Regions from separate parts of the Providencia huaxiensis genome, predicted to be linked through region 1. Evidence: predicted binding sites of a transcription regulator. Region 1 holds the regulator's gene; each other region holds the start of a gene.
What was found. The regulator PhoB, encoded in region 1, activates phosphate uptake and scavenging genes when phosphate is short. The targets are predictions, from matches to a motif close to CTGTCATAAAACTGNCNNAT.

Region 1 (2,281 bases):
CCCGCGCAACCATCAATAACTGCCCTTCGGTATACGGCAAGATACGAAACTCAACGATTTCACCACTATTGAGCTCAATAGTTAGCGCTTGGTCATAACGCTTAATGGTGAAGTAGCGGCTAAAGTCTGGGTAACGTAATAAATTAAAAATATGCTGTCCGTTATCTTCAGGCCAACGGAAGCCGAGTAAAGCCTGAGCATGGCGATTACACCAAAAGATATTCCCTTCGGTTGTCATCATTACGACGGCATCAGGTAGTGATTCTGCACCACTACGAAACCGTTTAATTAACTGGCCTAATTCACGACGGCGTTTTCGATTACGTTGCTGCATCTGGTAGATACCATAAAATATCGGTTCCCACCCACCTCGCCCTTCGGGGGGGAGCATACTTCTATCTAACCATAACCAGTAAGAAAGCTTGAGCAAGTTATACCCATGCCATATCAGTGCAGCAAGTAGCGAGATCACTAATAGCCACGCTAGGTGGCCAATAAAAACCGATAAGATAAGGGCGGGTAAGATAAATAAAAACAGCCCCCAAATCAGCTGCTTAATCGATAAACGTTCAAGCACGCATGGCTCTCCCTTTGTGGTCTTTAGTAACGGACAGAAAAACGATAACCTGTACCACGTACAGTTTGCACCATTTTATCATGGCCTTCCGTCTCTAGTGCCTTTCTTAGCCGCCGAATATGCACGTCAACAGTTCTATCCTCCACATACACATTGGCACCCCATACATAGTTCAATAGCTGTTCTCTACTATATACGCGTTCAGGGTGAGTCATAAAGAAATGGAGTAATTTATATTCAGTTGGGCCCATATCGATAGGGATTTCATTGCTGGTGACACGATGAGAGGTAGGGTCTAACATTAACCCATTCATTTCAATAATGTCTTCCGTCGCCATTGGGGAGATACGACGTAAGATTGCTTTTACCCGAGCAATTAATTCCTTCGGTGAAAATGGCTTAATAAGATAGTCATCCGCGCCAACTTCCAAACCTTTTACGCGGTCTTCTTCTTCTCCTCGTGCAGTTAACATCATGACAGGAACGTCACGTGTTGCGCTATCACGTTTCATATGTTTAATGACTTGGATCCCAGAGCCACCGGGGATCATCCAATCCAGTAGTACGAGGTCAGGTAGCGGGTCAACGAGTTGTGCAATCGCACTGTCATAATCATCAGCTTCAATAGGCTGAAAACCATTCTGTTCTAATACAAAACAAACCATTTCTCGGATGGGCGCTTCATCTTCAACAACTAGAATGCGTCTTGCCATGATTGTTCCTGTAAAATTAAGAAGACATTTAAAATGTGAAAGCATTATGCGTCACTTTTATGACAGAATTATGAATATCAATGGGTGAAACTCATATTAATCTTTATTTTAACGGTTAAATGTCATTTAAGTGAAATATTTCCGCAACATAGTTCCGCGACGACATAGTTCCGCAATATAGTAATAGGTAATAAAGTCGCAAACATCCCTCAACGAGTGATATGGATCGGGTATACTTAATTATCGAACGTTCATGCACATTATTGATGATAGGAATTGATAACTCATGCGCATTATTCATACCTCAGACTGGCACCTTGGTCAGTATTTTTTTACCAAAAGCCGTGCGCCTGAGCACCAACATTTCTTAAACTGGCTTGTGGAACAAGTGGAATTACACCAAGTTGATGCTGTCATCGTTGCAGGTGATATCTTCGATACCGGTTCGCCACCGAGCTATGCACGTGAACTGTATAATAAATTTATTGTTGATTTACAAAAAACAGGCTGCCAGCTAGTAATTTTAAGTGGAAATCACGACTCGGTTTCTGTACTCAATGAATCAAGCGCTCTACTTAGTTATTTGAATACACAGGTTATTACGTCTGGAAGTGAACCGCATGTCATTACTTTAGTAAATAAACAGGAACAACCTATTGGCCTCGTCTGTGCCATCCCTTTTTTACGTCCTCGAGATATCCAGCTCAGTATTGCAGGGCAAAATAGTGAAGATAAACAACGCTCACTACAAACCGCTATTCATGATCATTACCAAGCCAGCTACCAACTCGCGCTAGAACAGCGAACCGCATTGGGGCTGGATATTCCAATTATTGCCACTGGCCATTTAACGGTTGTCGGTGCAGCCTTAACGGACTCCGTTCGAGATATTTATATTGGTACGTTAGATGCGTTTCCTTCTGGGGCTTTTCCCCCTGCTGACTATATTGCCCTTGGCCATATTCACCGTCCCCAAGTGATTGGAGGGCAA
Region 2 (2,281 bases), 1.6 Mb from region 1:
ACTCAGTTTTACCCCTAGTTGACTAGCCTCTGCCCCAAGGTTGGATACGATATCGGCAAGAGTTTGGTTGCCGTATTTATCGGGTTCCCGTGTACCTAGCAGGTTTAGGTTTGGCCCATTCAAGAGTAAAATGTGAATATCTTCTGCCATTATGCTGCTAACTCCGACGATATTATCAATAGCCCGACAACATAACGCGATGCTAAGCGTTTGTCATCTTTTATCATAAAAATAAATGGATTTTCTACTGACAAGGTTCGTCATTATAATTATTTCGTGACATATAGCAGCAAAATACTGGTCTTATCAGAGAAAATACCCGAATTTATTTTGGAAAATGTGCGGTAATCCCTATTTAGGCGAAAGTACCGCGACAAGTTGGTGATTAACCTCGCAGGTTAACTAGCGTACGCCCAGTCACTTCATTTTTTAAGAGTTTTTTTGCATATTCGACAGAATCTTCTAACGTGATCTCATTGCTGACTTGCTCATAGAAAGAAGATGGGAGAAGTTCCGTGAGCCGTTGCCATACTTTAGGACGATTTGCAGCAGGGTAGTAAACGGAATCGACACCTTGTAACCGAACATTACGTAAAATAAATGGCATGACACTGGTCGGTAAATCGAAACCACCGGCTAAGCCACAGGCAGCAACCGCACCATTATAATGTGTTTGTGCAAGAAGATTGGCGAGTAACTCACCGCCTACAGTATCAATTGCACCGGCCCACAGCTGTTTGTCTAATGGTTTAGCGGGATGAGTGAAATCACTACGAGGTAATACCCTCTTGGCACCTAAACTTTTTAGGTAATTACTGTTTTCTGCTCGACCTGATATCGCGACAACGTCATAACCTAATAACGCAAGTATTTGCACAGCGGTGCTGCCAACACCACCACTTGCTCCACTAACAATGATTTCACCTTTATCTGGTGTCACACCTGCGTCTTCTAAGGCGTTTATGCAGAGCATAGCGGTAAAGCCGGCAGTGCCAATTATCATTGCTTGCTTTAAAGATAAATTTTCTGGAAGGGGTGTTAAGTATTTGGCCGGGACTCTGGCTTGAGAGGCTAAGCCTCCCCAATGCGTTTCACCAACTCCCCATCCAGTGAGTAGCACATGTTGGCCAACTTGGAAGCGCGGGTCTTCACTGTGATGGATCACGCCTGAAAAGTCGATACCGGGTACCATTGGATATTGGCGAACAACACCTGCTTTTCCACAAATGGCTAATCCATCTTTATAATTGAGTGTGGACCAATGAATATCGACTACAATATCTCCGGCTGGAAGCATTTCTGTAGTTAATGGTTGAATGCCAGAGACGATTTTTTCGTCAGTTTGTTGTAGGACGAGAGCTTTCATCTTTCACTCCTATATAATGATTAAATATGTATTTTGAAAATTACTAAAATTTGAGTGCATTTCATTGACGTAGTAACAGTATTTAAGCTATTAATATTGTAATTAATTTGTAAAAATTTATTTTTTTCTGGCATAAATAGGCTTTTATCATGCAAAATATCGCATCCTGACGGATTCATTTTGTATATTGACATAAATTTGCCGCGTTTCTGGTAGATAATAGAGCGAACACTCAGCGAATTCACCCAATTTGTATTGGAAATAGCCAGTGTGTAGCAATAATAAAAAGAACTAAATAATATTTGAACTTGTTGCCCCAATAGCTTGTCACACTGGGAAGAAAAAGATGGAGTATATAACAACCAAAGAGTAGAAATTTTTTTGTATAATTTTATCCTGTCGGTAAAAATGCAATTAATCTCTGTTTTTGGGGTTTTTATCTGCTTCGTTTATATAAGAAGCATGTACAGTACGGTACGTGAAAAATAGATGAACTAACCATATTTGTAGAAGCAGCTCATTAACGCCTTGAGACCGCTTCAAGTGGTTGGTAGAGTAGACGGGTTTAAATTCGTCCCCAGCTTGCAGGATAACTCTTTCGTTATGTTTAAAAAATTTCGTGGCATGTTTTCTAATGACCTGTCTATTGACTTGGGTACGGCCAATACCCTTATTTATGTCAAAGGACAAGGCGTAAAATTAAATGAACCCTCTGTAGTTGCTATTCGTCAAGACCGCTCTGGATCGCCAAAAAGCGTTGCTGCTGTCGGTGGTGAAGCGAAGCAGATGCTGGGACGTACACCAGGTAATATTTCGGCAATCAGGCCAATGAAAGACGGTGTTATCGCTGACTTTTTCCTGACAGAGAAAATGTTACAACACTTCATCAAACAAGTTCATAGCAACAGTTTTTTA
Region 3 (2,281 bases), 630 kb from region 1:
TATTGAAGAGTGTGATGCGATCATCGGCCAATTCATGTCTTACCTGAAAACGGGTCAAGAAATGGATATGGAATTCTGTGACCTTAACGCTATCTTGATGGAAGCAGTGAATTCAGAAAGCAACGTCGTAGGCGAAATTGAAACCGCACTTGAGCCTGGCTCAATGATTGTTAATGGTAACCCATTAGCAATTAAACGCGCGATTACCAATATGATTGTGAATGCCTACCGCTATGGTAATGGCTGGATCAAGGTCAGTAGTGGTAAAACGGAAGACTCAGTTTGGTTCCAAGTCGAAGATGACGGAGCAGGTATCAAGGAAGAAGATATTCATCGTCTGTTCCAGCCATTTGTGCAAGGTGAAAAAGCCCGTAGCAACAAAGGAACAGGGCTAGGACTGGCGATTATTCGCCGAATTGTTGATGCCCACGAAGGGAGTATTGAGATCCATAAGAGTGAGCGTGGTGGGTTTGCGATTAGGGCTCTTCTCCCTCTTAAAGAAAAAGAAGACTGATATCTCGTCATATTTCAAGCTGTAGGGGTGTTGCCTACACTCAACTACCCTAGTCACATACTTGTGTATGCTCCTAGGGATATCTTCGTTTGGCGCCTACCTACAACTTGAACTATTTAGAGCTATCTTTCTACTCTTCACACTTTGCGCCGCAGCGTTGTTGGCGGCAACACAAATTGTTTTGAGTATTATTTTATGGTTGCAGGGTAAAAAAATTTTCGCTTTTATGACAGTCTGTCATTTTTCTTTTTGGTATCAGTGTTGAAACTGAAATTTTTTAACTATTTGAATTTTATAATATAAAGATTCACTTCCCTTCGTTTTTGTTTTCTCTCCAGTGAAAAAATCAGCAATTGTCATAAAACTGTCATAAAAACGACATGTTGTCGTAACTAAATTGTCCTATTTTTCCTACCGTGACATACACCCAACAATTTTATACTTGATTGTTTCTATACATCCCCGGAGGGATTATGAAAATGACGCGTACCACCTTAGCAAGCGTAATGGCAGCAACTTTATCTCTGACCGCAATGTCTTCTTTTGCTGCTACCAGCCTGACCGGAGCTGGCGCGACCTTCCCTGCTCCTGTTTATGCGAAGTGGGCAGACTCTTATCAGAAAGAAACAGCTAATAAAGTAAACTATCAGGGGATTGGTTCTTCTGGTGGTGTCAAACAAATTAATGCAAAAACAGTTGATTTCGGTGCATCCGATGCCCCATTGACTGATGAAAAATTAAAAGAGGATGGCTTGTTCCAATTCCCTACTGTTATCGGTGGTGTGGTACTGGCTGTCAATGTAAAAGGTATTGAGTCAGGGCAACTGACTTTAGATGGCAACACATTAGGTGACATCTATTTAGGCAAAATCACTAAATGGAATGACCCAGCAATCGCTAAATTGAACCCAAATGTTAGCTTGCCAGACCAAGCTATCGCAGTCGTTAGACGCTCTGACGGTTCGGGTACCACATTCGTATTCACAAGCTACCTCGCTAAAGTCAGCGCAAGCTGGAAATCAGACGTTGGTGCAGGTTCAACCGTTAACTGGCCGAAAAATAGCGTAGGCGGTAAAGGAAATGATGGCGTTGCCGCTTTCGTACAGCGTCTACCAGGTTCTATCGGTTATGTTGAATATGCTTACGCAAAACAGAACAACCTTGCGTATACTAAATTAATCTCTGCCGATGGCGAAGCGGTTTCACCAACGGGTGAAAGTTTCAGCGCAGCAGCGAAGAAAGTTGACTGGTCTAAATCTTTTGCTCAAGATTTAACAAACCGTGATGGCGCGAATGCATGGCCGATTACTTCAACCACATTCATCTTAGTTCACAAGCAGCAAGCGAATGCGGAAAAAGGCAAAGCAGTTCTTGACTTCTTCAACTGGGCTTATGATAAAGGTGGTAAACAAGCGGAAGCATTAGATTACGCAATTCTACCTCAAGAAGTCGTGACCGCAGTACGTGCAGCATGGAAAACAGAAGTTAAAGATAGCCAAGGTAAAGCATTATTCTAGGTGAGCTTAGGTTTTCTAAGTGCACTTAGGGTTGGAAATGGCGGGTAAGTGCTGAGGAACAGGGCTTACCCGCTCATCGTTGTAACGCAATCCTGTGAAAAAGAGCAGGAATGAAATGAGAACAAAGCGCATGGCCGAGAAAACAACGGCATTTAGAGCTCCCAGCAAATCAGGTGATGTGATTTTTAGTGCACTGGTAAAGATTGCCGCGCTCATCACTTTGTTAATGCTCGGAGGCATTATTATTTCC

Region 2: the regulator PhoB is predicted to act here: its motif matches at 1,554-1,573, upstream of acuI (acrylyl-CoA reductase (NADPH)).
Region 3: the regulator PhoB is predicted to act here: its motif matches at 868-887, upstream of pstS (phosphate ABC transporter substrate-binding protein PstS).

Annotation. Positions count from the first base shown of each region.
Region 1 covers NZ_CP031123.2:136,321-138,601, reverse strand. Annotated here, with positions in the region: gene phoR (phosphate regulon sensor histidine kinase PhoR) at 1-577, opposite strand, end outside; gene phoB (phosphate regulon transcriptional regulator PhoB) at 601-1,290, opposite strand; gene sbcD (exonuclease subunit SbcD) at 1,577-2,281, shown strand, end outside.
Region 2 covers NZ_CP031123.2:3,067,965-3,070,245, reverse strand. Annotated here, with positions in the region: gene aroQ (type II 3-dehydroquinate dehydratase) at 1-150, opposite strand, end outside; gene acuI (acrylyl-CoA reductase (NADPH)) at 386-1,366, opposite strand; gene CYG50_RS15795 (rod shape-determining protein) at 1,970-2,281, shown strand, end outside.
Region 3 covers NZ_CP031123.2:4,075,153-4,077,433, forward strand. Annotated here, with positions in the region: gene envZ (two-component system sensor histidine kinase EnvZ) at 1-514, shown strand, start outside; gene pstS (phosphate ABC transporter substrate-binding protein PstS) at 988-2,031, shown strand; gene pstC (phosphate ABC transporter permease PstC) at 2,162-2,281, shown strand, end outside.